DNA from 3 places in the Lentilactobacillus sp. genome. Region 2 is predicted to be linked to each of the others. Evidence: predicted binding sites of a transcription regulator. Region 2 holds the regulator's gene; each other region holds the start of a gene.
What was found. Region 2 encodes Rex, which represses fermentation and respiration genes when NADH is low (regulators of the CRP and FNR family bind a similar motif). Its sites were predicted from a motif close to TTGTGAANTANTTCACAA; they were not measured.
Positions count from the first base shown of each region.

Region 1 (11,524 bases), on a different contig from region 2:
GCGGTGTACTAATATTTGGAGAAAACGTGCTCCCCAAGCCAGCTTTCTCCGCTTAGTCCAACAACAGACTTCAACGCGTACCGCGTTAAAGTCTGTTGTTACACTAATGCTCAAAAGCTAACCGGCTTGGTACGCACTCTGGATTTTATCCCCTTGCCTTTTCAGGATGTCCCTGAAGGTAGATAACGTGGGTATTCAAGAATTCTTCGATGCCGTGGCGACCATCGTCTCCACCAATTCCTGATTCTTTCCAACCTGAGTGTGAACCATTCATTGCTTCAAAGTTGAATCGGTTGATGTAGGTTTCACCATCTTCGAGTTCATTGGCAGCACGCATTGCGTTGTCCAAATTCTCTGTGAAGATTGATGAAGTCAAACCGAAGTCCGAATCATTTGCCATTTCAATTGCGTCATCCAAAGTCTTGAAGGTCAATACTGGAAGTACTGGGCCAAAGATTTCGTCTTGAACAATTTCTGAGTCTTGCTTGACGTTGGTAATAACAGTTGGTTCGTAGTAGAAGCCGTTTTCGATGTTCAACTTGTGACCACCAGCGGTGATCTTGCCGCCTGCTTTGACAGCCCGGTCAACCATTCCAGCAACCTTGTCCAAAGCTTCTTGGTTAATCAGTGGACCCATGCCGATGTTGTCGTCTTTCATAACGTTTCCGACAGTGATCTTGGACATTTTGTCTGACAACTTCTTGATGAATTCATCGGCAACATCTTCTTGAACGTAAACCCGTTCACAGTTGTTGCAAAGTTGACCATTGTTATCGACACGTGAGTCAATAATTGATTGAACAGCCAAATCAATGTCAGCATCCTTGCAGACAATGGCTGGTGCTTTACCACCCAATTCAAGTGAAACCTTTGCCATATGAGTTGCGGCACCGGCCATCACACGCTTACCTGAATCAACAGAACCAGTCAAGCTGATAATGCCAACCTTCTTGTTTTTGGTGAGCTCGTCACCAACAACTGATCCACGACCAGAGATGATGTTCACAACACCCTTTGGAATGCCAACTTTTTCACAGATCTTCGCAAATTCAAGACCCAAGTTTGGTGTGTCTGAAGATGGCTTCATCACGATGGTGTTACCAGTTACCAAAGCTGGACCCATTTTACGGGCAATTAAGAAGAATGGGAAGTTCCATGGTAAGATTCCGGCAGCAACACCAATTGGTTGTTTGGCAATCATGATGTTTTCGTTCTTGTTGTCAGATTGAAGAATTTCACCTTCGTATGTCCGAGCAGCACTTGCCATGTAGTCAAAGTAATCAGCTGAAAACATGATTTCAGTGGTTGCTAATGACTTGATCTTGCCCTGTTCTTCTTGAAGCATTTCAACCAAGTGATCCTTTTCGTTACGAACTTCAGTTGCGACGTCGTGCAAATATTGGCCACGGGTTGCAGCTGGAACTTTCTTCCATGATTTTTGAGCTTCATAAGCAGCATCGATAGCTTCTTGAGCTTCTTCACGGGTTGCGGCAGGGACCGTTGAAATCTTTTCACCAGTTGATGGGTTTAAAACCGTAATTTCGTTACCTGACTTTGAATCCATAAACTTTCCGTTAATGTACATTTGATAATGTTTTAATGCAACAGCATTTTGTGCCATAATAATTGCTCCCCTTCATTTTTACCTGTCGAAACAGTGTAATTGAACGCCATGTGGCAGGAACAAATATTTGATTTTTTAGATGAAACTTTGGTGCGTTCGTTTAATGAAAACTGTTTAAACGTTATTTTCCTGGCTTGTAGTCTTCGTCAATGATCAAGACAGGTTTGATCGTCTTTCCGCTAACTGAATCAGCATTTGCTTGATTAATGTCATCAAACTTGTAGAACTTTTCAGTCTTGTCGAAGTCAAACAATCCTAATTTGTAGAATCTGATCAAACGTGGAATGTCAACTTGTGGAATTGAATCGCCCATGTTGACACCAACGACTTTACGATCGCTGACACAAAGATCGTTCCATGTATCCAAATCGACGTGTTGATCGGTAACTGCAATCGTTGCGGTCGTTCCGCCTTGAGCCAAGGCCTTGATTGATGCTTCCATAACGGATGTGACACCAGTCGTATCAACCGCGTAGTCCACTCCATAACCATCAGTCAAATCTTGGATTGCTTTAACCGGATCTTCATCCTTACTGTTAATCGCATCAGTAGCACCTAACTCCTTGGCCAACTTCAAACGGTCAGGGACGATATCTACGGCAATAACGCGGGTGCATCCAGAGATTCGACCAGCCATCATAGCGGCGAGGCCAACAGCTCCAGTCCCAAAGACAGCAATGGTTGAACCCGGTTCCGGCTTCAATGTGTTAAAGACAGTGCCACTACCAGTGACATAACCACAGCCGAGAGGTCCAAGTTGACGCAAATCCAAATCCTTGGGTACCTTAACGGCATTTCGTTCACGAACAACGGTTGTCGTGGTGAATGATGATTGATCAAACATATCGGCAACTTGGTGGCCGTTTTCGGTGAAGTGAGCACTGCCGTCAGGACGAACACCTGACAAGTTGTTGGCTGCGTAATTCAAGCACTGAGGTGGAATTCCCTTCAAACAGTTGATACAGTTGCCACATCCATAAAATGAAAGAACAACGTGATCACCTGGTTTGAAATCTTTAACTTCGGATCCAACTTTTTCAACGATTCCTGATCCTTCGTGACCAAGAACAATTGGATAACCAATTTCGGCGGTTCCTTTACGTAATGCTTCGTCAGAATGGCAAATGCCACTCGCAACCATATGAACTTGTAAGTCGTCTGGTTGCATATCTGCTAATTCGACGTCATCTTTAATTTCAAAATCTCCGCCTTTTTTGTTAACAACAGCTGCTTTGATTCGCATAATCACATCTCCAACTATTTATTTTGTTAATTAGTGAGCAATCATAATTAATTGAAAAGCAAATGATTAATTCGAACTCCGTGGGAATTCTATGTGAAAGAATCATTTGCTTTTTTCAACTAACAACCGCTTACAATGCTTATTATAGGCAGATGAAAATTAATTACAATAGTTGTTTTTGATTTTATTTGTGAAACACAATCATAAAATGATGAAACCCATACTCTGCCTTTCACTTTCATAATCTCAAAAAAGTTCAAGATTGTGAAACGTTTCGTATAAAATTATTGCCATTCCCCCTGTGTCGGGTTATTCAACAGGCGAACTCGCAACATCCCTTCAATTTGATCGAGTTCACTAAGCAGTTTTTGCTTCCGCTCTTTAGAAACGGTGGATAAATCCGTATTCACGATTGTATACCCATAGCCGTCCTGGGTATTTCCCATCATTTCTTGAACCGGCAAATCATAGCTGTTCAAAATATTGGCGACGTCAACCCACATATTGTCCCGAGCGTGAAAGAAGAACGTCAGCCGCTGATTACTCATGAATGGCAAATCAACTCTGGGGAAATTGATTGAATTCCGGACCGTTCCATACTCCAAGAAATCCAGTAAATTTTGGAGGATCAAATTGGCGGAATGAGTCAGTGCTTCAATCGTATTGCCACCAAGGTGAGGCAGCAGGGTAATCTTTGGATGGTCCTGTAAAATTGTCTTGGGAAAATCAGATACATACCCGGCAAACTCATTGTGGTTCAACGCTGAGACAACCGCCTGATTATCAACAATGTCGCCCCGACCAAAGTTCAGCAAGTAAGCAGTATCCTTCATCGTTTCAAATTGTTTCGTTGACAGTAAGCCGCGGGTATCATCGGTTAATGGCAGTAAAACAACCACAAAGTCCGCTTGTTCCAAAACTTCGTCAATGGTGTCCAACTGTTGAACGTGGCGGAGGTTCTTAAAACTCCGGTTATAGCCAATCACCTGCATCCCCATGTGATAACAGGCGTCCGCCAACCGTTGGCCAATAGTTCCCAAGCCAAGGATTCCTAATGTCCGGCCATAAAGTTCCTCGCCAATAAAATCTACCCGTTTGGCTTCTGCGGCTTCTTGGAGATCTTCGTCCGGTCCAACGCGCAATTGTTTCATCATTTCAACAGCCCCGTTTAATGGGCGCAAACATCTGAACAAATTTTGAATGATTAACTCTTTGACCGCGTTGGCATTGACGCCGGGCGTGTTGAAAACCGCCGTTCCATTGGCTGTCGCAGCCTCAACGTTAATGGTATTGGTCCCGGTTCCGGACCGGGCAATCAATAACAATCGCTTTGAAATCAAGCGGTCATCGACTTTGGAACTTCGAACCAGAATCGCATCCGGTGTATCGGTATTGGAGGTGCGAAAGACATCCCCGGCAAAATCGGTTAGATCAAACCGATCAATTGTTTTTACTTCAAACATTTGTAAGCTCCTTTTAACTAAAATGGTCAAAAAAATATTATAATGGTTCTTAGAAAATTATTTTTGAGAAAGAGGTTGGTCGTATGCACATTGATTTCGTCAAACTATCAAAGGATAAACCAACGATTGGAAAAATGACTCAAACCAAGAATACTACATTCGGGGAATGGGTGGAAATAGGAAGCAGCAATTTAATCGATAATAGTTCAGTTGGTGACTATACTTACACAGGCCAGTACTGTTTCATTCAAAATAGTGACCTCAAGAAATTCATCAGTATGGCGGCGATGATTCGTATTGGGCCGACCAATCATCCTTATGATCGCCCCGCGCAACATATTTTTGCTTATAATGGCGGCGCTTATGGCTTTGGTCATCCGGACACCGAATTTTTGGAAAAGCGGACACACTTGCGGACAACCATTGGCAACGACGTTTGGATTGGCCACGGCGTCATTATTCAAGCTGGCGTGACAGTTGGTGACGGCGCCGTCATCGGCTCGGGTGCCGTGGTCACAAAAGACGTGGAACCATACACCATTGTTGGGGGGATTCCCGCCAAACCGATCAAGGATCGCTTCCCTGACGAAGTAAAGGCCGATCTGGAAAAGATCGCCTGGTGGAATTGGTCGAGAGAAGATTTAGAGAAATACTATCTTGATTTCAGATTACCAATTAAGGAATTTATCAATAAGCACCTCCCCAATGAAGCATAATTTATCACTTACTTGTCCGCAACCGCTAAATCTTTGCTATAATTAGTTGGTATATTAGCATGGATACGCATTGGAGGAACAAGAAGAATGTCTGAAGAAAAGACGAAGTCGTGTGTGATGTGTGGCAAAACCATTCCTGCCTACTCAAACTTTTGCCCTTATTGTGGCGCAAAGCAACCATGGCTTGATGAAGATGAGGTTAATAATCAAGACGTCAAGCGGATTTTAAAGTGGTACCAAAAGCCGGTTGGTAAGTTTATCTCGTTAGTGGTTGCTGGTTTGGTCATTTATTTTGTCGGCAGTCTGTTTACCTTACAGGACGGTCCGGGACACAAGACAGTTGCCAGGGAGCTGAATCAGTACTTGTTTAACGCCCAGGACAAGACACCTTATGGCAAGAAGCCATCCGTGAAAGCGGACAAGAAAAAAGGCGTGACCATTAAGATCAGCTCAGACAGTAAGGCCGTCAAGGATCTAAAAGCCGGCAAACCTGCAAAGTGGGATTATTTGGTCAACCGCTCACGTGATCGCTCCAAAGCGTTTCATAAAGTCTACGCCAACCCGGAGTACGCCAAGTTCAAGGTTGTCGATAAGCATGACAAGAAAAAAGTCTTACTAAAGATAGATAGTGGCACCGTTAAGTACAATATTGCAGATAAGTATAAAAAGTGAGAGAGTGCGCAGCGAACCGGGTAACTTCCAAGCATTAATTTGATAACTGGTTTTGACGCTGAACTCGCGTCGAAACCAGTTATCGGATTAAGCGGAGGAAGTTGGTTCGTGAAGCACGTTTGGTGCGACAAAACCCGGTTAGACTCCGGAGCACAAGCTGAAAGGCTCGGTGATGAACGGTTAGTTCGTCGCTGAGCCTTTTAGCTTGTGTAGTAGGAGTTTGGGTCGTCAGAGCACGTTTAGAGTGCTGGACAGAGCGAATAGTAACCGGAGCCTAAGCCAACTTTCGGGGGAATCGAGTTTGATTTCGCCGAAAGTTGGCTTAGGTGCAGGTTACTGCTCTGGGAAGCACGTTTCCACTAGGTAACAGCCCCCCAAAGTCACACTTATAACAAGATAAAACCACTAAAGCAGTTAAAAGGCGCAAAAGACACTGTGACCCCAGAATTCAAGCCCAGCAATCGCTTATTTCTGGTTTGGGAATAATTAGTTGCTGGGCTTAAATGGCCGAGATAGCCGACTGCCAAGTATGCTAAGCAGGCTTTCAGCCGGCCGTCGTCATACGTTTTAGCTTGTTCATATGGAATGACTAAAAAAAGGTTGAGTCAAAAGTTCACACTTTTGACTCAGCCTATTTTTTTTGACATCATTTCGCAATGACGATTTCGGGATGATCTGCGGTTAACGTTTGAAGTTCGCCTTCCACGCCAAAATAGTCTTTGCATAGGCGTTGAATTTCTCGAATCGCAATCTCCGCACGTTCTGCCTGTTCTTTCGTAATGGATTCAATATCGATAATTGGATTCGTCGTGTCTTCAGTCAACTCGGTCCGTTGATTTTCGCGCCAGTTAAAGCAGCGGCAGACTGCGCCTTCATCGTCCATGTAGCAAATTTCTCCCGGCAATGCTGGCATATCTTCAGTTTCACCATATGGCAAGAACGATTCGCCACCCTTGGCCTCACCCAAGTGCATATCGCCAACAATGGCGTCCACGTTTTCTCCGCCAACAGAAACTCCGTATTTTAATGATTGACTATTATAAATATCAACCAGCGGTGCGATTGGCGAAAATATTTTGCCGTGGCTGACCCGTTTTAAGAGGGCTTCAATCGTCGAGCGGGCTCCCTTTTTGGTCTTAAACTTGCGGAATGCTTCCCGCCATTCAGCGACAACCGGGTTATCGCGGAACGGTTCTACGGTAATAAATTGTTCAGCTGCAGCCGTGCCTTCATCCAATAACTTCTGAAAATAAGGATCGTCTTTTTCATTAACATGGTTATCAATGCCATGAAGTGTCATAACGTTAATCTGAATTTCAGGAAACAGCTCAATTGTTTTTGGATCCAAAATAAATTTTTTCATGAATATCCTCCAATATTTATAATGTCTTTGTCATGATCAAATCCCGTTGGCGGCTTTCTCCAAGGGTAAACACGTGATCTCCGGTCTGCTTAAACCCAAAGTGTTTATACATCCCCTGAGCGGGTAAATTATATTCCCATACGCCTAGCCAAACGGTGCTGCTATGATGCTGGCGGGCGAGTTCAAGTGCCTTGGTCATCAGTTGTGAGCCAATGTGGCGACGCTTGAACTGAGTCAGGACATAGATTCGCTGAATTTCAAATGCGTTTTTCCCCATTTCTTCGGTTTGAGAGTCGCCCACGTTCACCTTGAGATAAGCTGCAAGTTGGTCATCATCGTAAGCAAAGTAAAACTCAGAGTTTGGATCCTGCAGCTCTTGTTTAAGCTGAGCTTGACTATATGATTCGTCTAAGTAATTTGCTAAATCTTCTGGAGAATTTTCTGATCCAAAGGTATCCGCAAAAGTTTCTCGGCTAATTGCCTGCAAAGCTGGAATATCTGCTAACGTACATTTTCTAATCGTAATTGTCACTGTAATCTCCTTAATAAGTTCGCCGATTGCCCTTCTTAACATAGTGCCAGTCTTCATCGATGTTGTCGCTGACTTTTTCCAATAAGCGTTCAAGTTCATCAGCTTCGTCCGTTGAAAGCGACTTTAAAGCGACTTGATTGGAATAAACATTCTCCCGCAAAATATTGGGATACGTTCTGCGCGCTTTTTCAGTCGGGTAAATTCGGCGGATTTTTTTATTAGCCGTATCGGCTCTTTTGGTTACAAAGCCCTTTTCTTCAAGCTTCTTAATTGCCCGCGCGGCGGTTGTTCGATCAACCTTAATCAATTCAGCCAACTGGTCTTGAAAAATCCCCGGGTTCTCACAGATTCGAACCAAGTAAAGGTGCTGGCCCTTGGTTAAATCAAATTGCTTAAATTCAACGTTGGCAATTGAATCCAGGGCTCGGGCAATGATCCCGATCGGACGTAAAATTTCGGCCACAAACGTCGCCTCCTATCAATGACTATTATTTTAAAACATTATTGTTGTAAATGCAACAATATATTTGGCTTGTCGTAAATAAAAAGGTTCAACGATCAATGACGTTGAACCCCATTCATGAGCATATTTAAGCAACTTTTGGCACCCTTTTGATTCGACGAACAATATACTTTCGCAGTTCTTCAATCAAGAAGATCGGCACCGGAATACAGAACAGGAAGATCCATTCTGATAAGTTTAGTGGTCCAGTGTTAAAGACGCCTTGTAGGAACGGCACGTACATTAACAACGCAATCAACACAACTTCAACCACAATCCCCGTGAGGATTCGATGATTACTGAAAAGTCCAATTGAAAAGACTGACGAGATTTGGGTTCGACAGTTCATGGCAGCTGCAATCTGTGAGAAGACAATCGCCCCCAACGTAATCGTCGTCGCTTCCGCATAGACCATGCCGGAGCCTGCGAGTGGCACATTTGGCCAACCATTGACGTGGTTGACGTAGAAGTACGCCGCAGTCGACACAACAGACGCAATCAAGCCATACCAGCCGAAGGCCTTCCAGATAATCGACCGGTTTAGCAGATGACTGTTTAACGGCCGTGGTGGCTGGTCCATAATGCCCGGCTCTGCTTTTTCGGTTCCCAGCCCTAAAGCCGGCAGCAGGTCAGTTCCTAAGTCAACGGTCAAAATCTGCATAACCGTCAGCGGCAGCGGCACCAGGCCACGAGTGACCAGGAAAATAACCGACGGTGCGGCTTCCGGCACGTTACTGGTCAATATATATAGAAGAAACTTTTGTAAGTTACTGTAAACCGTCCGCCCTTCTTCAATTGCACTGACAATTGAAGCAAAGTTATCGTCGGTCAAAATCATATCGGCGGCATCCTTGGCAACGTCGGTTCCAGTGACCCCCATCGCGATACCGATATCAGCCCGTTTTAAGGCTGGGGCATCGTTGACACCATCGCCGGTTGACGCCACGACATCGCCATTTTTTTGACACATCGATACAATTCTAAATTTATGCTCAGGGGCAACTCGAGCAAAGATGACCTCACCTTTGACCGCCTGTTGAAGGTCGTCATCAGACATTTTGTCGAGTTCATCACCAGAAATCACGCGGGCTTTATCCGACGTAATCCCAATTCGAGTTGCAATACTTTTGGCAGTGATGGGGCTGTCGCCGGTAACCATGATAATTCGAATGCTGGCCCGTTTACAATTTTTAACCGCATCAAAGATTTCTGGCCGTGGTGGATCTGACATCATCGTCAAACCGACAAATATCATGTGCGTTTCGGCACTTTGAATGGTGCAGCTCTCAAGTGATTTGTGGGCCAGCGGATCGTCTCCGTCGACAATTCGGTAGGAAAACGCCAACGTCCGCAACCCTTGTTTGGAATAGGTTTCGTTAGCCTGATTGATTGTGGCCCGGTCCTGATCAGTGATCGGCCTTACTTGACCATTATCCAAAATTCGGTCACAAATAGCCAATTCACTGCCCAACGCCCCTTTGGTATTAATAAATAACTGACCGGAAGGATCCTTGGTAATGACCGTCATCAATTTCCGATCGGAATCAAATGGCAGTTCCTTTAGCCGTGGATAAGCCTTCCGTTCATCCTTGGCATCAATCCCGGCTTTCCTTGAAAGAATGACTAACCCGGCTTCAGTTGGCGTTCCCAGTATTTTGGACTTTTCGCCAGCTTTGCCCTCCGTAACCTCGGTGTCATTATTAATAGTAGCGTTAATCAGCAGCTTGTTTAAATCAGGCTCGTTGGCTAAATCAACGTCTTTTCCATTCAATTGAATTTTGCCGTTGGTCAGATAACCGGTTCCTGTGACATCATATTCTTTCCCGGGCAGCCAGATGTGGTTAATCGTCATCTGATTTTGGGTTAAGGTTCCCGTCTTATCTGAACAAATCACCGTCGTTTGGCCCAGCGTTTCAACACTGCTTAAATTTTTCAGCAAGGCATGCTTTTTAGCCATTCGCTGGGTTCCCTGAGCCAAAGACAACGTCACAGTTGGTAGTAAGCCTTCGGGAATGAAGGCAACGATCATCCCTAAAGCAAAGATGAATGATTTGGCAATCGGATACTTCACAAAGAAGATCGCCAACAGGAAGAACGCCACCCCGATGCCGATCGCAATAATTGTCAGCTGACGGGTTAAATGATTCAACTCACGTTCCAGCGGATAAATCGTCTTTTTCTGTGATTGGGTCAACGTTGCAATTCGGCCGAATTCCGTATCCATCCCCGTTGCCAAGGCTAATGCCGTTGCCGTCCCGCTTGTTGAGACTGTTCCGGCAAAGACGATGTTTTGCTGGGCAAACTCGCCGTCACCATGATGATAGTCGGCCTTTTTTTCGACTGGCACAGATTCACCGGTCAAAGACGACTCGTCAATCTGTAGATTGGATGTGTTAAACACGCGGGCATCAGCCGGAATCGAATCACCGGCCTGAATATCGAACACATCTCCTGGAACCAACTGCTCGACTTGAATCTGCTGCGACTTTCCGTCTCGGCGAACCTTTACATACGACGGCAGCATTTTCTTCAAGGAATCGGTCGCCTTTTGAGCCGCATGCTGTTGCCAATATGAAAAACAACCGTTAATCACGTTAACCGCCCAAATTGCGATTCCCAGTTCCATCATGCCGGCAAACATCGCAATGATACCGGATACCCACAGCAGAATCGCCATCAGTGACGTAAAATTGGCTAGAAATACCAGAATTTCAGAACGCTTTTTCCCTTGTTGGATGGTATTTGGCCCATACTTTTGTAGTCGCTTCTCGGCTTCAGCGCCAGATAGCCCCTCGTTTCCAGTTTGAAACTGGTTCATTAACGCGGTGGGGTCTGCTTTGGCATAGTCGTCGATGAGCGTCGTCTTATTTTTCTGTATCATTTACTCACCCCAAATTTACCGATAAAATAGTTGTTCCTAACAACTCAATTATATCGCGATTAAAAAATGTGAACGGTTTTAAGGCGTTTAAATCCAAATTATTTGGACTCAAAAACGAAATTAAGACGGCAAGCCGTTTGAACCCATAAATTAAGAGCCCCAATCGATTATCCCTTGGTGTGGAATGATTGATTGAGGCTCCTAAATGGTTGATCACGCGATCAAAAATTGACATTTCTGTCTCTAACTTGAGGTTGGTTCAGATGTAATGAGGAAATTTAATTCAAATTTGAACCGGCAACTGAACGTTCATCCTTGATTCGACTGACGTTTGTTAGCACTTCAGGAGAGAACAGGTTGTCAACCAATGCATCCGGCAACAGATGCTTTGCTTTTACAATTTCTTTGACGGATTTTTTCGTAGAAACGGCTTCTTTAATCAGCGAAGTTGTCTTTTCGTACCCTAACAACGGAGATAGGACAGTCGCAGAAATTGAGGAGTGCTCAACTTCAGAACGGCAGTCATCA
Region 1 covers NZ_JAXGWW010000031.1:4,445-15,968, reverse strand. The annotation lists gene aldA (aldehyde dehydrogenase) at 146-1,621, opposite strand; gene AB3112_RS02960 (NAD(P)-dependent alcohol dehydrogenase) at 1,746-2,867, opposite strand; gene AB3112_RS02955 (NAD(P)-dependent oxidoreductase) at 3,152-4,330, opposite strand; gene AB3112_RS02950 (DapH/DapD/GlmU-related protein) at 4,414-5,046, shown strand; gene AB3112_RS02945 (zinc ribbon domain-containing protein) at 5,134-5,718, shown strand; gene AB3112_RS02940 (B3/4 domain-containing protein) at 6,365-7,081, opposite strand; gene AB3112_RS02935 (GNAT family N-acetyltransferase) at 7,098-7,613, opposite strand; gene AB3112_RS02930 (MarR family winged helix-turn-helix transcriptional regulator) at 7,624-8,076, opposite strand; gene AB3112_RS02925 (cation-translocating P-type ATPase) at 8,204-10,993, opposite strand; gene AB3112_RS02920 (aspartate ammonia-lyase) at 11,275-11,524, opposite strand, start outside.
Region 1: a site for Rex is predicted at 2,891-2,908, ahead of AB3112_RS02960 (NAD(P)-dependent alcohol dehydrogenase). Genes of this name have one in related genera too.

Region 2 (11,524 bases):
CACATAAATAGTTACTCCTTTTTCAATAATCTACCATTCTTGTGAACCATAAAATGATAGTCCTTCTTGAGATTAAAAACAAGTCTTGATATGTACGCCCAAATGAGTTTAGAACTGAAACTCATTTGAAAGCCAAAAAATATGACATTTACCAGACAAATTTTGATTCAAAATAAGCACCAATCCTCATTAGGACTGATGCTTATTTTACAATACTTTAATCATAAATGGTTATTTTATGCTAAATTACATGCCCATTCCTGGTTGTGGCATTGGAGCAGCTGGTGTGTCCGGCTTAGGTTCGTCGGCAACAACAGCTTCCGTTGTCAACAACAAAGCAGAAACGGATGCGGCATTTTGAAGTGCTGAACGGGTAACCTTGGTAGGATCAACGATTCCATCGTCAATCATATCTTCAAATTTGCCGTTAGCAGCGTTATAGCCGATTCCAGGCTTTTCATCCTTGAGCTTTTCAACGATGACAGAGCCTTCAACACCGGCATTTTCAGCGATTTGACGAACTGGCTCTTCGAGGGCACGAAGGACGATTCTGATACCAGTTTCTTCATCACCGCCAGCTTCGGCATCCAACTTGGCGATTTCTGGAATGACGTTAATCAAAGCAGTTCCACCACCGGGTACGAAGCCTTCTTCAACGGCTGCACGGGTTGCGTTCAAAGCATCTTCAATCCGATACTTCTTTTCCTTCAATTCAGTTTCAGTTGCGGCACCAACACGAACAACGGCAACCCCACCTGATAACTTAGCTAAACGTTCCTTTAACTTGTCACGGTCAAAGTCTGAAGTCGTCTTTTCGATTTGTGTCTTAATTTCAGCAACACGGTTGGCAATTTCATCATTTGAACCTGAACCGTCAACGATGGTAGTTGAATCCTTCGTAACGTTAACCTTGTTAGCTTGACCTAATTGTTCAAGGGTTGCGTCCTTCAAGTTCAAGCCAAGGTCGTCGGTGATCAAGGTTGCACCAGTCAAAATGGCAATATCTTGTAATTGATCCTTACGACGGTCACCAAAGCCAGGGGCCTTAACAGCAACAACGTTGAAGGTTCCACGCATCTTGTTCAAAACAAGTGTTGGCAATGCTTCGCCACCAATGTCATCGGCAATAATCAGAAGTGAACGACCTTGTTCAACAATCTTTTGCAGCAATGGCAAAATGTCTTGAATGTTAGTGATCTTCTTATCAGTTACCAAGATGTATGGATTATCCAAGTTAGCTTCCATCTTGTCGTTGTCGGTTACCATGTATTGTGACATGTAGCCACGGTCGAATTGCATTCCTTCAACAACGTCCAAGCTGGTATCAACACCACGTGACTCTTCAATGGTAATGACACCATCATGGCCAACCTTTTCCATTGCATCGGCAATCAACTTACCAACTTCAGTGTTGGCAGATGAAATGGATGCAATTTGTGCAATATCATCCTTGGTCTTAACATCGTGTGACATCTTGTGAAGGGCATCAACGGCAGCCTTGGTTGCTTTTTCAATCCCGCGACGAATACCAACTGGGTTGGCACCGGCAGTCACGTTCTTCATACCTTCATTGACGATTGCTTGTGTTAAAACAGTTGCAGTGGTGGTTCCATCACCGGCAACATCATTGGTCTTTGAAGCAACTTCAGAAACCAACTTGGCACCCATGTTTTCAAAATGATCAGGCAATTCAATTGACTTGGCAATTGTGACACCATCATTGGTAATGGTTGGTGTTCCTGCACTTTGTTCCAAAACAACGTTTCGACCCTTTGGTCCAATTGTTGCCTTAACTGTATCTGCTAATTTATCAACGCCTCGAAGCATTGCGCCACGAGCATCTTCAGAAAACTTTACTTGTTTAGCCATTTTAAAATTTCACCTCAAAAAAGTATTTTTGATTATTTTTAAATTGTTATTCGATTCAAATCATTCACTAACGCACAATTATCTTGGTAAAATGAACTTACTCGATAACTGCAACGATGTCTTTTTCATGCAGAACCAGGTAGGACTGATCGTTGTCCTCGATCTCGGTTCCGGCGTACTTATCAAACATAACCCGGTCGCCCTTCTTAACAACTGGCGCTACTTTTTGGCCGTTATCCAAAACGCGGCCATCACCCACGGCAACGACGGTACCAGCTTGTGGCTTTTTCTTTGCATTATCAGCAAGAACAATGCCGCCCACTGATTTTTCTTCTTCTTTTTCTGTTTCGATAATGACGCGATCTCCTAATGGTTTTAACACGTTAGTCCCTCCATTTACAACATTTTTTAGCATCATTAGCACTCGTATGTTAAAAGTGCTAATCACTGTTTATAATATATTATTTTTTCAGACCAATTGCAAGGATTTCTACATATTTTTCAAGATTTTAGTATTGACTAGGCCGGCTTTCACAAATTGACGTAACAGAAAAACCTTGTGACAAAGGCGTTTTAATCGCAGAATTGAAGTCATTCAAAAAAGCCGAGCCAAAAGTTGACACTTTTGGTCCGGCCGATAACATCTATTCATTAAGCTGTTACTTACTGAAATTTTCAATAAAATAAATCAAAGTTTGTAATTCGTTGGTTAAATCGACATTTTGGACTAACACATCATCAGGCACGGACAATCTGATCGGCGTAAAGTTCAAAATTCCCTTCACCCCACCGGCGACGGCATCGTCGGCGATCGATTGGGCAACGCTTGATGGAACGGTCAAAATAATCACTTTAATTTGTTGATCGTGAAGCTGATGCGCCAATTCATCAATCGGATAAACCGGAACGCCGTCTTCAATCGTGTTGACAATTTCATCATCGGTATCAAATGCAGCGGAGATTCGAACGTTGCCATCCTTGTGAAAATTAAAGTTCAACAAGGCGTGGCCCAAGTTTCCAACCCCGATCAAGGCAACGTTGGTCAGATGCTCCTGATTCAAAATCTGCTTGAAAAATGAAAGCAAATTGTCGACATCGTAACCGTAACCTCGTTTACCCAAGGCACCAAAGTACGAAAAGTCCCGGCGGATTGTAGCTGAATCAACCTGCACCGCCTCAGCTAATTCGGTAGACGAAATTCGTTGCTTGCCTGTATCGTGTAATATATTTAAGTATCTGTAATAAATGGGCAATCGTTTAGCGGTTGCGCGTGGAATATTTTCAGCTGTCAAGAAAATTTCCTCCTATTTGTATTTTGATCATATAACTTTGTGAATTCCTATTTACAACTTATTCTACCATATCTCGACATCTTGTGAAATATATTTCAAATAATACTTACAAAAAATTACTGAATCATTGAAAATTATGATAGAATTATATGATGTAAGTTACAAAACGAAAGGTGGCCAAACGCTTGATAATCTTACAAGTACAGGATCTCAGTAAACGTTTCAATGGCGAAACAATTTTTTCAAAAGTTAACTTGGCCATTCAAGAAAATAGTCGCATTGCCTTGGTCGGCCGAAACGGTGCCGGCAAGTCGACCCTGGTCAAAATGATAATCGGTGAACAATCCGTTGACAGCGGCCAAATTGTCACCAAAAAGAATCTGACGATTGGCTACCTTGCCCAGGATACTGGTTTGGACTCCGATAAAAGCATCTATGATGAGATGGCATCGGTTTTTGCCGGTTTAAAAGCACAAGAACACAAGCTCCATGAATTAGAATCACAAATGAGTGCCCCTGATCTGGATACGACCTCTGAAGATTACCAAACGATTTCTTCACAATATGATAATATTCGGGCCGATTTTGAACAACATAACGGATACGGTTACGACGCTGAAATTCGCGGCGTGCTCCATGGCTTTGGTTTTGAGCAACCCGACTACGATCGGCATATCAACGAATTGTCCGGTGGTCAAAAGACCCAATTGGCGCTGGCTAAGCTCTTGTTGGAAAAGCCTGAGCTCTTAATCTTAGATGAACCGACCAACCACTTGGATGTTGAAACCATCACCTGGCTTGAAGGCTACATTCAAAATTATAGCGGTGCGCTCCTGATCATTTCACATGACCGTTATTTTCTGGACCGGATTGTGAACGAAGTCTACGAAATGTCACAAGGGACCCTGCACCATTTCACTGGGAATTATACCGACTACACCCGAAAAAAGGGCCAGCTAGTCGAACAAGAGTGGAAAGAATACGAAAAACAACAGGCAAAGATTCAGAAGTTACAAACATTTGTCGATAAAAACATCGTCCGGGCATCTACGACAAAACAAGCTCAGGCGAGACGAAAGCAACTCGAAAAAATGGACAAGCTGCAAAAGCCGACCGGTGACGCCAAAAGTGCCCGTTTTTCATTTACGCCGGCTTCCAAGAGCGGCAACAACGTTTTAAACGTCGTAAACGCCGCGGTCGGCTACACCACTGTTCTTTCGGAACCGGTTAATCTCGACGTGAAACGTCACCAAGCGATTGCAATTGTCGGCCCAAACGGGGTTGGAAAATCAACGCTACTTAAAAGTATCTTGGGGATCATTCCATTTTTAAAGGGAACAGCCCAATTTGGCACCGGTGTTGATACCGGGTACTACGATCAAGAGCAGGCCTCCCTACACGATTCCAAAACCGTTTTAAGTGAACTATGGGACGATCATCCAACCACGCCTGAGGGCGACATTAGAAGCATCTTGGGCAGCTTTTTATTTTCGGGTGACGATGTTGCCAAAATGGTTCATGATCTTTCCGGTGGTCAAAAGGCCCGACTCCTGTTGACGAAGCTCGCGATGCAGCACAATAATTTCCTGATTCTAGATGAGCCGACCAATCATTTGGACATCGACAGCCGGGAAGTTTTAGAAAAAGCGTTAAATCAATTTGACGGCACAATTTTGTTTGTTTCCCATGACCGCTACTTCATCAATAAGATTGCCACGTCTGTGGTCGAACTGTCCCGTCAAGGCACAACGCTGTATTTAGGAAATTACGATTATTACGTCGATAAAAAAGCCGAGCAACTTGCGATTAAGGAACATGATGCCCAGAAAAATGCCCCGGAACAGTCACAATCCGAACCGGAGCAAACCACAGACAAGAAGAATTACGTCATCAATAAACAAGTTCAAAAAGAGCACCGCAAGCTTGAAAGAGAAGTGGCGTCGCTCGAAGAACAACTGGATCGTTTAACAAAAGAAAAAGATACAATTGAGACTGAGATGACCAAGCCGAATGTTTTTAACGACTTAGGTAAACTACAGGATCTGCAAACTCAACTTGATGAGACCAATCAAAAAATCGGCGAAACGGAATCAAACTGGGAAGCCGCCAGTTTGAAGCTCGAAAACATGTCTGAAGGCTAGCAGCTCTCGGATCACACCACTCGACTTTCACCTAAAAAATGAGCGTGGGCCAAATATCGGTTAGGTAATATTCAGGCTAAAAAAGAGGTTGGAGCAAAACTTTTAAGTTTTGTCCCGACCTCATTTTTTGTCCATATTTTTATTTAACTTCATCTTTAAGCCAATCAAATTCAAGCCCAGGATCGGCATTGAGCGTTGCGTCCGCCCGCTCACCGTGTCGATAGAGCATTTCCCCAGCTGCCCCAATCATGGCGGCATTATCCCCGCACAATGAGAGTGGTACCAATTCAAGCTTGGTTTGTGGAAAAGCCGCTAAGTCTGACGTGAGTCTGTCGCGCAGACCTTTGTTGGCTGCCACACCACCGGCTAAAATCAGTTGTTTAACTGGAAATTCACGTAAGGCTCTGACAGTTTTATCCGACAAAACATCTACAACTGCTTGTTGGAAGCTGGCGGCGAGATCTTCTTTGCTCAGTGATTCGTTGAGTTGATCTGCATGGTGAACCGTGTTAATAAACGCACTCTTCAAGCCACTAAAACTAAAATCGAAGTTCTCGTCGGAGTCCATTGCCCGAGGAAAGTTGAAAGTATCCTTGCCCTGATGAGCCAATTCGTCAACCGGCTTGCCGGCGGGATAGTTAATCCCGAGAACCCGACCAATTTTATCGTACGCTTCTCCGGCAGCATCGTCTCTGGTTTCACCAATAATTTGAAATCGATTTTCTTCCGGCATGTAAACCAGCTCAGTGTGTCCCCCGGAAACTACGAGCGCCATGGCCGGAAATTCGATCGGTTCAACTAATCGGGCAGCATAAATATGTCCCGCCAAGTGATTGACCGGAACTAATGGTAACTGGTGGGCCCAAGCAACCGCTTTGGCAGCCGCCACACCAATCAATAGTGCGCCCACTAGGCCAGGACCGTAAGTAACCGCCACTGCAGACAAGTCGTCGTAGGTGACGTCCGCTTCGGTTAATGCATCCTCAATACAACTCGTAATCTGCTCAATGTGGTGGCGACTGGCAACTTCGGGAACAACCCCGCCGAATCGTTGGTGACTTTTGATTTGTGTCGCAACAATATTTGAAAGAATCTGATTGCCATTTTCGATCACAGCGACTGACGTTTCGTCACAGCTGGTTTCAAAAGAAAGCACTAAATTTCTTGCCAATAAATTCATCTCATCCCTATTCGTCATTTTTACCCAATCTTGGTAATATCCAAAACCATATTCAAAGCATCTTCGCGATCGTTGAAGTAATAGTCTTTTTTCAGGCCGTTATCCACAAACCCGATGTCTCGGTACAATTTCTGGGCGCGCGTATTGCTGACGCGAACCTCCAAAGTAACTTTACTGTACTGAAGCTGACGGGCTTTTTTAATGATCGTCGTGACCAAAAAGTACCCCAATCCATGATTTTGAAAATTGGGTGCAACAGCAACGTTTGTGATGTGACAATCCTTGGTATGATTATTCAATGAACAGCCGATAAACGCGACCAGCCAATCATTTCGTCGTAAAACCAAGTACAGACGGTCGGTCTTTCGCATCAATTCTGTGCGAAAAGCCCGGTCGTCCCAAGGGGTCTGGCCACCATAAACGGCGCGTTCAATTCCTAAAATCTCAGGAATATCCGGAATCATGGCCTTAGCCAAGAAATATTCAGTTCCGTTAATTTCAACATCGTGATTTTTGATGTCAAGGTAACGTTCACGTAACTGGACTTCCTTATTATAAAATTGCTTACTAAACCAATCCTTAAATTTTTTCAACATAATCATGCGTATCCTCGTTAGGATGTAATTTTTTCCAATCGGCCTCCGCCTTGGTCAATCTCAAGTACCTAGGGACAACCGCATCAACGTTTGTCACCGGCGACTTTGATCGCCCATAGCGACCGAGCTTGGCAGCACTGGGAATTGCTGCTAATGAATCAGCGACGATTAAACGACTATGTAAAACAGACCGCATCCCGTCTTCAAATGAATCCGTGTCACCGGAAATGACAATTGGTTGATCATAAAAGCTGATTAATTTCAGCCAGTCAGTTAAGTTGATGTGCTGATCTTCAATCACGGACTCAATGACACCATCGTTCCACCGATAAAGGCCGGTGAACATGTTTTGGTTTCGACCATCAAAAATTGGGTTGATCAAAACCCCTTCTTTTTCAATATTAAGGGCCAAATTTAATAGGCTCGAAACCGTCACCAACTCAATACCAAGCGTTTTAGCGATTGTTTTCCCCGCTGTCACTGCCATGCGAATCCCTGTGTAGGATCCTGGCCCATCGGCGACGACAACCCGCTGTAAATCCGTTGGCTTCAAATCAGATTTTTGAACCAAGTCTTCAATGACCGGCATCAAAAATTCTGCGTGCTTTCTATGCGTGGTTAACGTCGTTTCCGCTAATAAACGGTCATCTTCCATAACAGCGACGGAAAGTGGCCGATTCGATGTATCAATTGCTAAAATTTTCATGATTAATCGTTACCCTTTGCTTTACTTTCTTTCCAAATGATCGATGCCGTAGCTGAGAGCACATCGTTGGATGTAATTTCGTGCACTGTTTTAATTCTATCATTATCTGAAGAATCGACAACTACCGAACTCGTCACCATGCTTCCATATGTGACTTCATTTTCAAAACGGATATCAATGTTGGCCGGTTCGTGCGCATTTAAAAAGGTCATTGGCAGTGCATCCAACATCCATTCAGGATAACGGGAATTATTAACGTGGCCGTTAAAATCAATGTCACTCCATCTAACCCGATATTGTTTGGCCGTGGCTTGACTTGTTTCTTCAATCTTATCCGGTCGCGGCAGCCGTGGTATTCTGCGAACCTTTTCGGACTGGTACGGGGCAATCACGTCGTCTGCAATCGCCGTAATTTTACGGGCCTTTTCATCCATTAAAACCCAGATGCTTTCGACCTTGACTAATTCGTTCCCAGCTTCGTCATGTAACCAAAACTCTCGATAAGCAAAGTAACGGTTATAAGAGGTTCCCCGAGTCGTCATTTCAACTTTCATGTCTTTTTGCGGCAGCTTGGTAATGTGAATCGAATATGAAGTAACAACCCACCCAATGCCATATTTATCAATCAAATATCGTTGATCAACACCGAGTTTTTCATTTTGGTGTTCAGACGCCAAAATCAAAATGTTAATCAGCATCGGAATCGTAATACGGTTATTAACATCGCATTCATAAAATGGGATGGTGTGGATTTCACTAAAGTGATGGGCTGGCATAGACATTACTTCTTTCTATTTGATGTCGTGGTATTGATTATAAACAACTTGCTTACGTAAATGATGCGCTTTAGCAACCCGCTTAATTGCTTCGTTAACACTCAGATCATTTTGAATATAGAAATCAACCTGCTGGTCAATGGTCATTCCGGCGAGTGGGTCGACAGCCTCAATTTCAGGCTGGTCATTACCTGACACTATAATAACAAATTCCCCACGAACTTCATTGGAATTGGCCCATTCGTTGAGTTCCGAAAGACTCCCGCGAATAAATTCTTCATGCTTTTTGGTCAACTCCCGGCACAGAGCACCCTTTCGAGCAGATCCCAGCTGGTCTTCCAAAATTTTTAGAGTCTTCTTCAACCGATGTGGCGCCTCATAGAAAATCATTGTTTCAGGCTTGTTGCGCAGTGCATCGAGTTCTTCTCGCTGCTCTTTAGGTTTCCGGGAAAGAAACCCGTAAAAGTAAAATGGCTGGGGCGCAACTCCTGAGGCAATTAACGCCGTGATTCCGGCATTGGCACCAGGAAGTGGCACAACATTGATTTGTTCTTTCACACACGCCATCACCAATTCATGGCCGGGATCACTAATGGACGGCATCCCTGCATCACTCACCTGTGCGATTGTCACGCCCTGCTTTAACTTCTCGATCAATTCCGGAATCCGTTGAGCGGTGTTGTGCTCATGAAAGCTAATTTGTTTGGTTTTAATATCAAAATGATTGAGCAGTTTCTGGGTGTTTCGTGTGTCTTCTGCCGCAATCAAATCGGCTTCCTGAAGTATTTTGACGGCACGAAACGTCATGTCGTCAAGATTCCCGATTGGCGTTGGTACCAGGTATAAAATCCCATATTGAGTTGCAGAATCAAAGCTTCGTTGCGTTTCCAATGTTGACTCCTTAATGACGTTTGCCATAAATAATATCGGTACAGAAAATACAGTCCTCACCGTTTTCCCGACGCTTGCCATAATACGAGCTGCATACATGAAAGCCTTGGTTATAAAGCTTTTCTAAGTTCTTTCTCGACTTAGACAGGCGAGGTGAGTTGCTATCCATTTTTTCAGTTATCTGATTAATTCGATCCCGTAGATGCTGATTTTCAATTTCTAGCTCCGCGTTTTTTTCCATCAAGCCGATCAATGATTCATGGAGGTGGGAAAAGTTTGCGGCGTTGGAACTAAGTTGTGTGTCCATTTGTTTTAATTCATCGTATAAGCTCTGACTGTCCACGTTTTTATCACCCTTTAACAAACTCTGACTGACTGATTGTGAGAATCTTTAGCGTCACTGATTCAATGATGTTTTGAAAGTTTACGTTAACGTTCATACTGCTGTTCATATTCAATAATTCGTCGAGCATGGCCAACACCTGGTCGTTGTTCCATTTGGTTGCAGCCTGTTTGGTTTGTTCCAGGATGCCGGGGTACTTAACTTGATCCGCGCTCAATGTTTCATACTTCATTTGTAACACATCATCAAACAAACTAATCATCATTGAGATAACAATCCGTTGTCGTTCTTTATTAGTAATTAATGGCATCAAGGACATTTGAATAAACGGCATGGCCATCGCATCACTCTTTACCAAATAGGTAAACCACTTTTCGAGCAACCGTTGGGTATTTTCAAACCAGTCATCTTTGAGCCATTCGTTGATTTCGTCCATGCTATTGGTGATTGAAATCATCAAATTGACTTCACTGGGCTTAACCCCACTTGATTTTAATTCTTCAACCATCAATTTTTTGCTCAAGCTGGGGAATTCAACCACTTGGGTTCTGGAAATAATCGTTGGCAACACCAAATTCCGGTTTTTACTGATCAGAAACGAGACGACGTTTCCGGTCGGTTCCTCAATAAACTTCAATAAGCTGTTCGCTGCGCCGGTCGTCATTTTTTCAGCTTCGGAAATAATGAAGACCTTTTTGGATCCTTCCATGGCGCTCTTGGTAAATTCACTTTTAACGTGACGGATTTGGTCAACTTTGATACTTAGCCCATCCGGCTTGGTCATGACGACATCTGGGTGGTCATAATTCATGATTCGCCGGCACTCGGGACATTGACCACACGGCATGCCATTTTGAACATTCGTACAAAAAAGCCGCATGGCAACCCCCATTGCGACTGAAAATTGACCGGCACCGTCTTCACCAGTAAACAAATAGGCGTGAGACAATTCGTTTCGTTTAACCAGATTCATAAACTGCTTAAAAATTGTCGGTTGTTTAGTTTCAGCAACGTTAACAATATTTTGTTCCATAACGTTCCCTTCTAAAACTGCTTAAATGCTTCGATTGGCAAAATCATAACCGTTGCCCCGCCAACTTGAACTTCAATTGGAAAAGTGTGTTCAGCAGTATCCCCATTCAGACTAACGGGCGGTGTCATAAATTGCTGTCTTGCTGAACAAGTTTCTTTGATCAACTTCAACGTCAAATCAACTTTATCATCGTCAACCGCAACTAAATAAGTGGTGTTTCCTGCCCGCAAAAAGCTACCGGTAGTTGAAAATCGGGTCGCAATGATGTTATGGGCAACAAAGACCGAACGAAGCTTGTTTGCGTCTTTATCTTGGACAATCGCAATGACTAATTTCATACTTAATCCTCCTTAAAGTATTCGCCGGCAATTTGATGAATAATTGTAATTGTATCATTAACCACCGCATCGATTGGCTGCGTTGCATCGATACTGATAAACCGATCGGCATTTTGATCGCGAATCTTCATGTAACCTTGATGAACCCGCTTATGAAAAGCGGTTGTTTCGACATCCAACCGGTCAATTTTACGACTATCGCGATGCTTGGCGATCCGCTCCAAGCCAACTTCAACGGGAATATCAAAATAAATTGTTTTAAACGGCAATAATTTCTCTGTTGCAAATTCATTCATTCTGGCAACTTGACTCATGCCAATCTGACGTCCCGCACCCTGGTAGGCAACCGAACTGTCAAC
Region 2 covers NZ_JAXGWW010000034.1:2,126-13,649, reverse strand. The annotation lists gene AB3112_RS03210 (APC family permease) at 1-5, opposite strand, end outside; gene groL (chaperonin GroEL) at 247-1,869, opposite strand; gene groES (co-chaperone GroES) at 1,967-2,251, opposite strand; gene AB3112_RS03195 (redox-sensing transcriptional repressor Rex) at 2,529-3,161, opposite strand; gene AB3112_RS03190 (ABC-F family ATP-binding cassette domain-containing protein) at 3,347-5,302, shown strand; gene tsaD (tRNA (adenosine(37)-N6)-threonylcarbamoyltransferase complex transferase subunit TsaD) at 5,442-6,482, opposite strand; gene rimI (ribosomal protein S18-alanine N-acetyltransferase) at 6,503-7,078, opposite strand; gene tsaB (tRNA (adenosine(37)-N6)-threonylcarbamoyltransferase complex dimerization subunit type 1 TsaB) at 7,062-7,784, opposite strand; gene AB3112_RS03170 (acyl-ACP thioesterase domain-containing protein) at 7,787-8,560, opposite strand; gene rsmI (16S rRNA (cytidine(1402)-2'-O)-methyltransferase) at 8,576-9,451, opposite strand; gene AB3112_RS03160 (DNA replication initiation control protein YabA) at 9,462-9,794, opposite strand; gene holB (DNA polymerase III subunit delta') at 9,802-10,827, opposite strand; gene AB3112_RS03150 (cyclic-di-AMP receptor) at 10,839-11,165, opposite strand; gene tmk (dTMP kinase) at 11,168-11,524, opposite strand, start outside.

Region 3 (10,358 bases), on a different contig from region 2:
GAACCAGCTGGCCATCTTTGTAGAAGATATCCAAACAATCGCCAGTCAGGCCGGTCTGAAGCTTTGCCTGCAGACGAGGTGCAACTGATCGCCCTAAAATAGTAGCTGGGAAAAGCAAGCTGTCTGGTCGGTTGTGATTGATCACTTGGAAGAGTGCGTCAGCGATTTCTTCATCGGTTGCGGTTGCGAATTGATCGGCTACCAACGTTTCAATCCGGACAGGACCGTATTGTTTAAGCGTTGTTTCAATAGTCATTGCAGTGGTTTCCGGAACGACAGCAACGACTTTACGACCGTCAGCAATCTGCTTTGCTTTGGTAATCAGCTGAAGGCTGGTTGGCTCAATTCTGGAGCCGCTTGTTTCGATATATACCCAAATTTCATTGTTATTCATCATGTTGACTCCTCTCAATCCAAGCTGCCAAGCAGTTCTGAAACAGCTTGGGTTGGGTCATCTGGTAAGACAGTTGTTTTCTTAACTTCTTTGGTCGGCGCATAAACCTTGGTGACCTTGGTGGGGGAACCGGCTTGGCCAATCATTGACGGATCAAGGTCTAAATCCTTTTCAGTCCAGGTGGTGATTGGCTTGTCGAAGCTTTCTTTGATATTCGACGGGGTTTCGTAACGCGGTGTATTCAGTTCTTTTCGAACGGTCACGACCGCTGGTAGGGTCAGCTTAATATCTTGAACGGCCGAATCCAGCTGGCGTTCGATAACTAAGGTGTTGGCAGATTCTAAGCTCAACGTTTCCGCAAAAGTAACTTGTGGAAAATCAAGAAATTCGGCAACAATCGGTCCCACCTGGCCGGTATCTGCGTCCACGGATTGACGACCAAATAACACCAAATCAACATCTTTGATGGCTTCGATTGCTTTGGCCAGGGTATAACCGGTTGCCAGCGTATCGGCACCACCAAACGCCCGTGAGCTCACCAAAATTGCACGGTCTGCGCCCATTGCCATCCCATCTCGAAGTGACGTCGTGTAACTATCGGGTCCCATACTGAGGAGAATCACCTCGCCGCCTGCTTGATCACGAAGCTGAAGGGCCGCTTCTATTGCATTTTTATCAAATGGATTAATTATTCCCTGGATTCCTGATCGGACCAGGTTGTTTGTCTTGGGGTCAATTTTGACTGAATCTGTTTCTGGAACTTGTTTAATGCCGACAACGATTTTCATGAAGTCCACTCCTTACTTGGCAATTTCTGCATTGGTGATTTCAACGTTCATTTTTTCAATAGTTCCTTCAGCGAGCTCCATGGCTCTGGCATCTCGGATGAGGTGTTCAACCGGGTATTCGTGACTGTAGCCATAACCGCCCAGAATCTGAAGCGCTTTGTCTCCAGATAAAACAGCCGACCGGCTCCCATATGACTTGGCCATTGCGGCGATTTCATCATACGGTTGGTTGGCCACTTTATTTGTGGCGCCTTTTTGATATAATGCCCGGGTATTTTCTCTGGCGATGGCGATATCGGCGATTTTCTCCTGGGTGACTTGAAGTTGGTAAAGGGGCGTGTCCATGGCTTTTCGTTCTTTTGAATAGCTGACAGCCGTGGCCAACTCATGATCCATGATGCCGGCAAGTACGGCACCCATCAGAATCCGCGCGTCTGCATGGGCGTTATCACCGATCTCCAAGCCCTGCCCGACAACGCCTAACAAATGGCTTTCGGGAACGATCACGTGATTCAGGACGACTTCTCCGACCGGCACGCCCTTTAAGCCAATGAAATCTTCTCGTTTGCCGAATTTAAATCCGGGCATATCCTTGTCCACCACGAAGACGGCCAACTGGTCATCTTCAGTCTTCGAAAGAACGCAGTAGACTTCCGCAAGACCACCATTGGTAATCATAATCTTGTCGCCAGTGATGACCCAGTTATCCCCCTGCTTGATGGCCCGGGTTGAGATTCCTTTGGGGTTGGAGCCTCCGGACGGTTCGGTCATCGAGAAAGCAAAAATTCGTTTTGTTGCACTGGGGAGGTAAGCATCATTAAGTGCTTTATTCCCATCTTTGATAAACTGTTCGATCGTTTTGAAATGACCTTCCAAGGTAACAGCCATACTGGCGTTTCCGGCAGCCATATATTCAAGTGCCTGGGCTGTGGCAACGTAGTCAAAGCCGGCACCGCCAAACTCCCGGGGAAGGGTCATTCCCAGCAAGCCGGTGTCTACGACCTTTTGGAACAAGCCGTCCGTGTAGTCACCACGTTGGTCAATTTCCATATCAAGTGGGGCTAATTCGTTGGCAGTAAATTCCTTGATCATTTGAATCAGCATTTTGTTTTGATCTAATGTTATCGACATATTGAGTCCTCCTGTGCATGCGTTCACAATCCTTTATATTCCAAAATTATATAGCCCGTTATTCCAAAAGTCAATATAATATCGTATATAAAATGACGTGATGGTTGATGTAAGCTTATATAGTATGATAATATTAGGTCATAAATAATTTCGGGGATAACCAGGAGGCAGTGGGAAAATGGACATTCAAAGGTTTATTAATCGCAGAAAAGAGCTTGGTTATTCCCAAAGCGAATTGGCTAAGGGAATCTGTACGCAAGCCACTATTAGTAAGTTTGAAAATAACGGCAAGATGATTTCGACTAAGATTTTGACACAACTCTGCCAGCGGTTGGGCCTTTCACTGAGCGACATTTTCCCCAGTGAGTCGGATAACGATTCCGAAGTCAGGGACGAATTGCGGCACGCGGAATTTGACCTGATTACGACAGAGTATGACGAAGCATTAAAAATTTTGTCCAGCATTCAAATTGATCAAATTGACGATAAGCAGATAAAAATGGAATATTTGTTCATCAAGGGGTATGCATTGGCATTGAGCCGAGAAGACGTTGACGAAGCCATCTTTTGTTTTGATCAGATTTTGAACGGCTATGATGAGGAGCACAGCACCGTTTATTCACCACTGGCATACGTGGGCATGGGGATTTCCTACCAGCAGGCCGGCAACTTTGATAAAGCAGAATTCTACTTTTCAAAAATGCCGGAACGGTTGAAGACGATTTCCAACACCGATGTCGATTCGGTTTGGAAGTCACTCACGATGCTGTTTTACACCGGGAATTTTTATGGTGCGCAAAATGAATTGGACATCAGCAACATGTTGCTTCAGTCGCTGATTAATCTGAGTTCACAACGGCACGTCACCTTTTACGTCGCCCGTGCCCAGTATCATTTAGCCCTAAACGAACAGGCCAGCCACGGATACTCCGAACACGTTCAGGAGCTCTTGAATGACGCGGCTGCCTTTGCCCGCTTCAACAAGAACCAAAATCTCATCAAACAAATTGACCAAATCGAGCAAAATAGCCAAAAATAAAGCACTCGGACAATCATCTCATTTGAGATGGTGGTCTGAGTGCTTTATTTGGTCAGGTAGCGTGTTCGCAGCTTTTGAATGTTGGTAGTTGAAAGGTGCATTTCGGACTTTAGGTACTGTTTCATCGAACCTGATCGTTGGTCAATCGCTGAATATGCCGCGTTGAGATAGGCTGATCGGACAGGTGTCCAGTGGCCTTTTTTGTATTGCGGGAGCTTTGACGCGGTTAAGTAACGGTTGGAAGCCAAGTAGTTCTTCATGATGGTGGTTTTGGGGACGCCCAAACTGCTCAGTATCAACATTGTCGCGATACCGGTCCGATCTTTGCCATAGGTGCAGTGGTACAAAACAGCCCCTTGCTTTTGTCGGAGCAGAATCTTGAACATCGATCGATATGCCCGAATATCCTGTTTACCCGTGACAAGTTGGTGATAATATCGCGGCATGCGGTTGCGGCCCGACGACAAGTTGCTTAAGATATAGAGCTGATAAAAACGGGCACCAGAAATCCGGCTATCCGGTCGCAGCTTGATTTCCGGCTTTGAGCGGAAATCAAGTACAGCTTTAACGTGGTATGTTTTTTGGAAGACCAATCGATCGTGGTGCGTGAGGTTGGTCAAAGCATCTGATCTGAATAGTCGTCCTTGTCGGATATGCAGCCCATTTTTTGTTTTGATGCCGCCAAGGTCGCGGGTATTGGCGGTCCTTGTCAGTTTGATGTGGGTGCCAAGATTGGGTGCCTTGGCAGACGATGCGCAACTGGCGGTGAGTGCAACCAAGCCAACGCCCAGCGCCAGCCACAACTTTTTAAGCGTGATTGTCATGCGAAATTCCCCCTGATAGCACCATTATAAGCCTCATGAACTGGAAGACACTTATTTTAAGTACTTTTCAATGTGCTCTAAATCTCGTTGACGCTTACTGACTGTTTCATCTTCCGGGTTGAAATGATGCCAGCGGACCTTTTTCAGCCCGATCTTTTTAAATGTACCCCGACCAAGTGCTTTCATCACGGGATTTCCGTATACCAATCGATAAAGCAGGGTGGGGGTTCCACCAACCGTCAAAATTTGGATGGTCGGCTGTTTTGGCAAGATGACTTTGGGGTGCTTTGAGACGATCCGGTTCTTGCTGAAAACCTTATCGATAAAGCCTTTCGTCATTGCCGGCATGACTTCCCACCACAACGGGAAAACAAAGATGATTTCATCGGCTGATTTCAAGCGGTCAAAATAATCGTCGACTTGAGGATTCAATGACGCTTTGGTTCGCCATGCCGCTAAGTCGGCCGCATGCATGACTGGGTCGAAATTGTCCTGATGTAAATCGATTACATCAACGCTGTGACCGGCTTTCTTCAAATAATCAATAGTGTGTTGGGCAACGGCCGCACTGTAGCTGCGTCGATGGGGAACGTTCTGACTGGAACTCAGGGTATAGGGATGATCAAATACAATAATATAGTTCATAAAAACCTCTTTTAAATTTGATTGATGTAGTTGCTTTTAATTTTATATTCCAAGGAATATAATAATTATAATCAAATTAAATCTAAAGTCAATATATATTCCGAGGAATTTAAAATGAAAAAGAAAATTGCTATTGAAACAATTGCAGCTGAATTGGAGACGTTTCGGAGCCATGATATCGACGAGACGATTTTGGAAAAAATTCGAGAAACCGACTTGGGTGACGTCAATACCAGAATGGGAATCACCATCAATGACCTTCACGTCTTAAGTGCGGTGCCACAAGACGGCAGTGCTAAAATCGCGGAGATTGTCGATTCAGTGCCATTGACACAGGGGGCGGTTTCAAAGGTCCTCAGCAAGCTGACTACTAAAGGATTAGTGTCCAAATTTCACCAGCCAAACAATAAGAAAGATACCTTTGTTCAGTTAACGACGGCTGGTGAGAAAGTCAATCAACTTCACCATGAGTATCATCAAGTTGAGGCCGTTAAGCTTGAAAAATTAGCGGCCGGTTATTCTAAAGGTGAGTTGGAAACAATCGCATCCTTTTTAGCCGCAATCAACAAAATCCGCCAGTAAGATTCCAAATAAAATTCAAAATAATTTCGGAAACTGCTAACCGCTTTCATTCTTGATATACCAAAAAAGGATTTCTCTTACTTATTAAATCAAAGTTAGGCGAGCCTAATTAAAGATTTACATTGATTTAAACTATGCTAACATTAGAATTGTACAAACATAGAGGAGGTACTGCGATGTCAGACGAAAAAAAGCCAAAAAAGGAACATTTGATTCACTATGCGAATGGTCCTTCGTTGGAAGAAATTAACGGAACAGTTGTTGTTCCAAAGGGAAAAGGTTTTTGGAGAACGTTATTTGGATATTCAGGGCCCGGTGCGTTAGTGGCCGTGGGGTATATGGATCCCGGTAACTGGTCGACTTCGATTACCGGTGGACAAAATTTTGAATACCTATTGATGTCCGTTATCTTAATGTCGAGTTTAATTGCCATGTTGCTTCAATATATGGCAGCTAAACTGGGCATTGTGACGCAAATGGACTTGGCCCAGGCCATCCGGGCCAGAACTAGCCGTGCCCTTGGGTATGTTTTATGGATTCTAACCGAGTTGGCCATTATGGCGACTGATATTGCGGAAGTTATTGGGGCCGCAATTGCTTTATATTTACTATTCCATATTCCACTAGTTATTTCAGTTTTCATTACTGTATTTGATGTATTGCTATTATTGCTGTTAACCAAGATTGGATTTCGAAAGATTGAAGCGATCGTGGTGTGCTTGATCCTTGTTATTTTCGTCGTGTTCGCCTACGAAGTCGCTTTATCCCATCCTGATTGGCTCGGCGTCTTCAAAGGCTTGGTGCCAAACGGTGAAACATTCTCTTCGTCACCCCATATTGGTGGCCAAACACCTTTGACTGGTGCACTGGGGATTATTGGTGCGACTGTGATGCCTCATAACCTGTATCTCCACTCTGCCGTTTCTCAAACGCGAAAAGTGGATCATAGCGATGAAGAAGACGTTGCTCGAACGGTGCGTTTCTCAACATGGGATTCAAACATTCAATTATCAATGGCGTTTTTGGTCAACTCCTTACTTTTGATCATGGGAGTTGCAGTATTTAAGAGTGGCACCGTCAAAGATCCCTCGTTCTTCGGCTTATTCCAAGCACTATCAGACCCATCAACGTTAAGCAACGGGGTTTTGATTGCGGTGGCGAAATCAGGAATCCTTTCCATTTTGTTCGCCGTTGCATTGTTAGCTTCAGGTCAAAATTCCACTATTACTGGGACGTTAACTGGTCAAGTCATTATGGAAGGCTTTATTCATATGCACATGCCGCTTTGGATGCGTCGATTGGTGACCCGTTTAATTTCAGTTGTGCCCGTTTTGATTTGTGTGGCCATGACTGGCGAAGAATCGCCAATCCAGCAGCATGAGGCTTTGAATACATTGATGAATAATTCTCAGGTGTTCCTGGCATTTGCCTTGCCATTTTCAATGTTGCCGTTATTGATGTTCACGGATAATAAGATTGAAATGCATGACCGCTTCAAGAACTCATGGATTATCAAGATTCTTGTCTTTATTTCAGTTATTGCGTTAACTTTCCTGAACATGAATATACTGCCTGGACAGTTTGAAGCCTTCTTAGGCGACAATGCGTCAAAGGGGCAGGTTGCAATGGCTGACAATCTTTCATACGTTGTTATTTTCCTTGTGCTGGCACTATTGGCCTGGATGATTTGGGATATCCATAAGACCAACAAAAAATTGCAGGCAAAGTTTGAAGCAGCCCACGAAGAGTAGTATAAATAGAGTTGTGATAAACTTAGTACTTTTTAAGAGAGATTAAATGATGTGTGAAAGGAATGTTTAGAATGGCAAATCAAGCAGGTGGTCAAAAATTTGACCGGATTTTAGTGGGTGTTGATGATTCGGAGGATGCACAACTTGCATTTCGTTATGCAATCCGCGAAGCTCGTCAATCAAACGCACGACTAATCATCACTTCAATTCTTGAAGAAGATAATGTCAATGTATTTCAGGCTTTAAGCAAGGACTATGTTCACGGTGAGCGCTCAGAGCTGGCCAAGCATATTGAACAATATCGTCAGTTGGCTTTGCGGGCAGGTGTTAAGCAGGTTGACACCGTCATTGATGAGGGAGACCCTGGTGAGACAATCGTGAAGCGGGTCATTCCAGCAACCAACGCAGATTTGTTGATTGTCGGATCACTTTCAAAGACTGGCGTACGAAAGTACTTTGGTTCCCAAGCAGCCTATATGGCCAAATATTCACCGATTTCCGTAATGATCGTCCGATAGTTTCGAGAATTCATAGATAAATAGGATTAATCAAACAAGAAGGCTTAGATATCGGGATTTTACCGGTGTCCCAGCCTTATTTTGATAAGTCAAAAAGGGGGATTATCTTGGAACTTACAGAAAAAAGCCGCAAGTGGTTCATTGCCACGTTGCTGCTGGGAACATTTACCATGTCAATTAGTCAGTCGTCTTTATCGACGGCCTATCCGACTTTTATGCGCTACTTTAATTTGCCGGCCAGTACGATTGCCTGGTTAACGACCGGCTTCATGCTGATCATGTCAGTGGTGATGCCACTGTCGCCGTGGTTGATGAAAAATTTTCGGTTTAAGCCATTATATCTGACGTTGCTGGTCAACTTTGTGGTCGGAACGTTAATTATTATCTGGGCGCCTAATTTTTTGGTGATGATGTTAGGTCGGTTAATGGAAGGATTTAGCGTCGGTGTCTTATTTCCGTCATACCAATCGATTATTCTGGAAATCACACCAACCAGTCAACGGGGAACCGTCATGGGAACCGTAGGCCTGGTAATGGGATCCGCACTAGCGGTCGGTCCAATTATTTCCGGGGTCTTGCTGCAATTTTTCCCATGGGAAGCAATTTTTGCCTTTTTCCTCATTACGTTGACGATTGTGTTCTTGTTGGCACTCAAGACAGTTGTTAGTCCACTGAAGATTGAATCCACGAAGTTCGACTTTGTGTCGGTCTTCATGTCGCTTGGAATCATTGGTCTACTGTACTTTATTAACGAACTTTCACATATGACTTCCGGCAGTTATCTGAACTGGATTATTTTAGTTGTTTCATTAATTCTGTTGGTGCTGTTTGTTCGCCGCCAATTGAGAATGCCACAACCATTACTTCGGTTAGATATTTTGTCGATTTTAAATTTTGATTTGGGCGTGGCGTTAACCTCGCTGTCCTACATGTCACTGATTACGGTTACGATTATCATGCCGCTATACTACCAGCAGATTCTTGGACTGACACCACTCTGGTCAGGATTGGCGCTTGTTCCAGCCGCTGCAGTGTTGTCCTGGTTAAATCGGCGAAGCGGCCGACTGGCAGATCGAATCGGCTTTAAGCCGGTGATTATGATTGGCTTTGGCCTGTTTATCGTCGGCTGGGCTGCCTTATTGCTGCTGTCAGGTTTGAAGAACGTGTGGGTGGCCATTCTTTGCTCGATTATCATCGAATCTGGTAACGCATTCGCTATGATGCCGGCAACGACGCTGGGTGCCAATTCATTGACCAACGATTTGATCCCCCATGGATCATCAATCATCGCCACGATTCGACAGATTATGGGGTCAACCGCCATTGTGATTGCCACTGTGGTTTTGGGTGACAAAAACTTCAACGGCGTTTTCCTCACGTTTCTCATCTTGGAAATAATTGCCATTTTCTTGGTATTTAAAATCAAGGATACGAAAAAGGTGCCTGTTACGGCTTAAGACCGTCTTGTGAAATGTAACCTATTTTCAGAAATGACATATGTTTACTATTGACCTTGTGAACTATTTTGAAAATCACAATGCTTTTTGTTGTATCCATTTTCATGACATGATATTCTATATTTGGATGTTGAAATGTCTATTTAATTTAGGGCGTTACAGATTTATCCAAATTATAGGAGGTTATATAATGGCATATCGTACTGTTAATCCTTTCAACAATGAAGTTGTAAAGGAGTATCCATTTGCGACTGACGACGAGCTGCAGGCTGCATTGGCAACTGGTCATGATTTGTATGAAACAATGAAGAAACAAGATATTTCGGAAAGGGCTAAGATCCTTCATAACGTTGCTGACAAGCTGCGTGATCACGAAGATGAATTGGCTCGTGCCTGCACAATTGACATGGGTAAATTAATTGGTGAATCAAGAGGCGAAGTTGAATTGGTTGCGTTAATCGCTGACTGGTTCGCAGACCATGGTGAAGAATTATTAAAACCTGAAAAGATTGATACCATTGCAACTGGGGATGCTGAAATTCAGCACCACGCAACTGGCGTTGTCATGATGGTTGAACCATGGAACTTCCCTTACTACCAAATCATGCGTGTTTTCGCACCTAACTTCATGGTCGGAAACCCAATGATCTTAAAACACGCTGCCAACACACCAACCTCAGCCCAGATGTTTGCTGACGTGGTTGCTGAAGCTGGGGCCCCTAAAGGTTCATTAACCAACCTGTTCCTTTCATACGATCAGGTTACCGAAGCAATCGAAGATCCTCGTGTTCAAGGCGTTGCTTTAACCGGTTCTGAGCGTGGTGGTACAGCCGTTGCTGGTGCTGCTGGTAAGAACTTGAAGAAGAACACCATGGAATTGGGCGGCATGGATCCATTTATCGTTTTAGGCGATGCAAATATGGATGATGTCAACGATATTGCATGGCGGGCACGTATCTACAACACTGGCCAAGTATGTACATCTTCCAAGCGTTTCATTGTGATGGACAATGTCTACGATGAATTCGTTGAGAATTTGAAGCAAAAATTTGACCAACTCAAACCAGGCGACCCACTTGATCCTAAGACGAGCTTGGCGCCAATGAACACCAAGAAATCAAAGGATAAATTACAAAAACAACTTGATGAAGCGATCGCCAATGGCGCCAAAGTTGTTTATGGCAACGAACCAATTGACTTACCAGGCCAATTCTTCAAGCCAACAATTT
Region 3 covers NZ_JAXGWW010000055.1:353-10,710, reverse strand. The annotation lists gene AB3112_RS04535 (electron transfer flavoprotein subunit alpha/FixB family protein) at 1-394, opposite strand, end outside; gene AB3112_RS04530 (electron transfer flavoprotein subunit beta/FixA family protein) at 409-1,182, opposite strand; gene AB3112_RS04525 (acyl-CoA dehydrogenase family protein) at 1,195-2,313, opposite strand; gene AB3112_RS04520 (helix-turn-helix transcriptional regulator) at 2,492-3,352, shown strand; gene AB3112_RS04515 (tyrosine-protein phosphatase) at 3,397-4,176, opposite strand; gene AB3112_RS04510 (NAD(P)H-dependent oxidoreductase) at 4,228-4,821, opposite strand; gene AB3112_RS04505 (MarR family winged helix-turn-helix transcriptional regulator) at 4,936-5,403, shown strand; gene AB3112_RS04500 (Nramp family divalent metal transporter) at 5,580-7,154, shown strand; gene AB3112_RS04495 (universal stress protein) at 7,226-7,672, shown strand; gene AB3112_RS04490 (MFS transporter) at 7,780-9,129, shown strand; partial or broken gene AB3112_RS04485 (NAD-dependent succinate-semialdehyde dehydrogenase) at 9,320-10,358, shown strand, end outside.
Region 3: a site for Rex is predicted at 2,325-2,342, ahead of AB3112_RS04525 (acyl-CoA dehydrogenase family protein). Genes of this name have one in related genera too.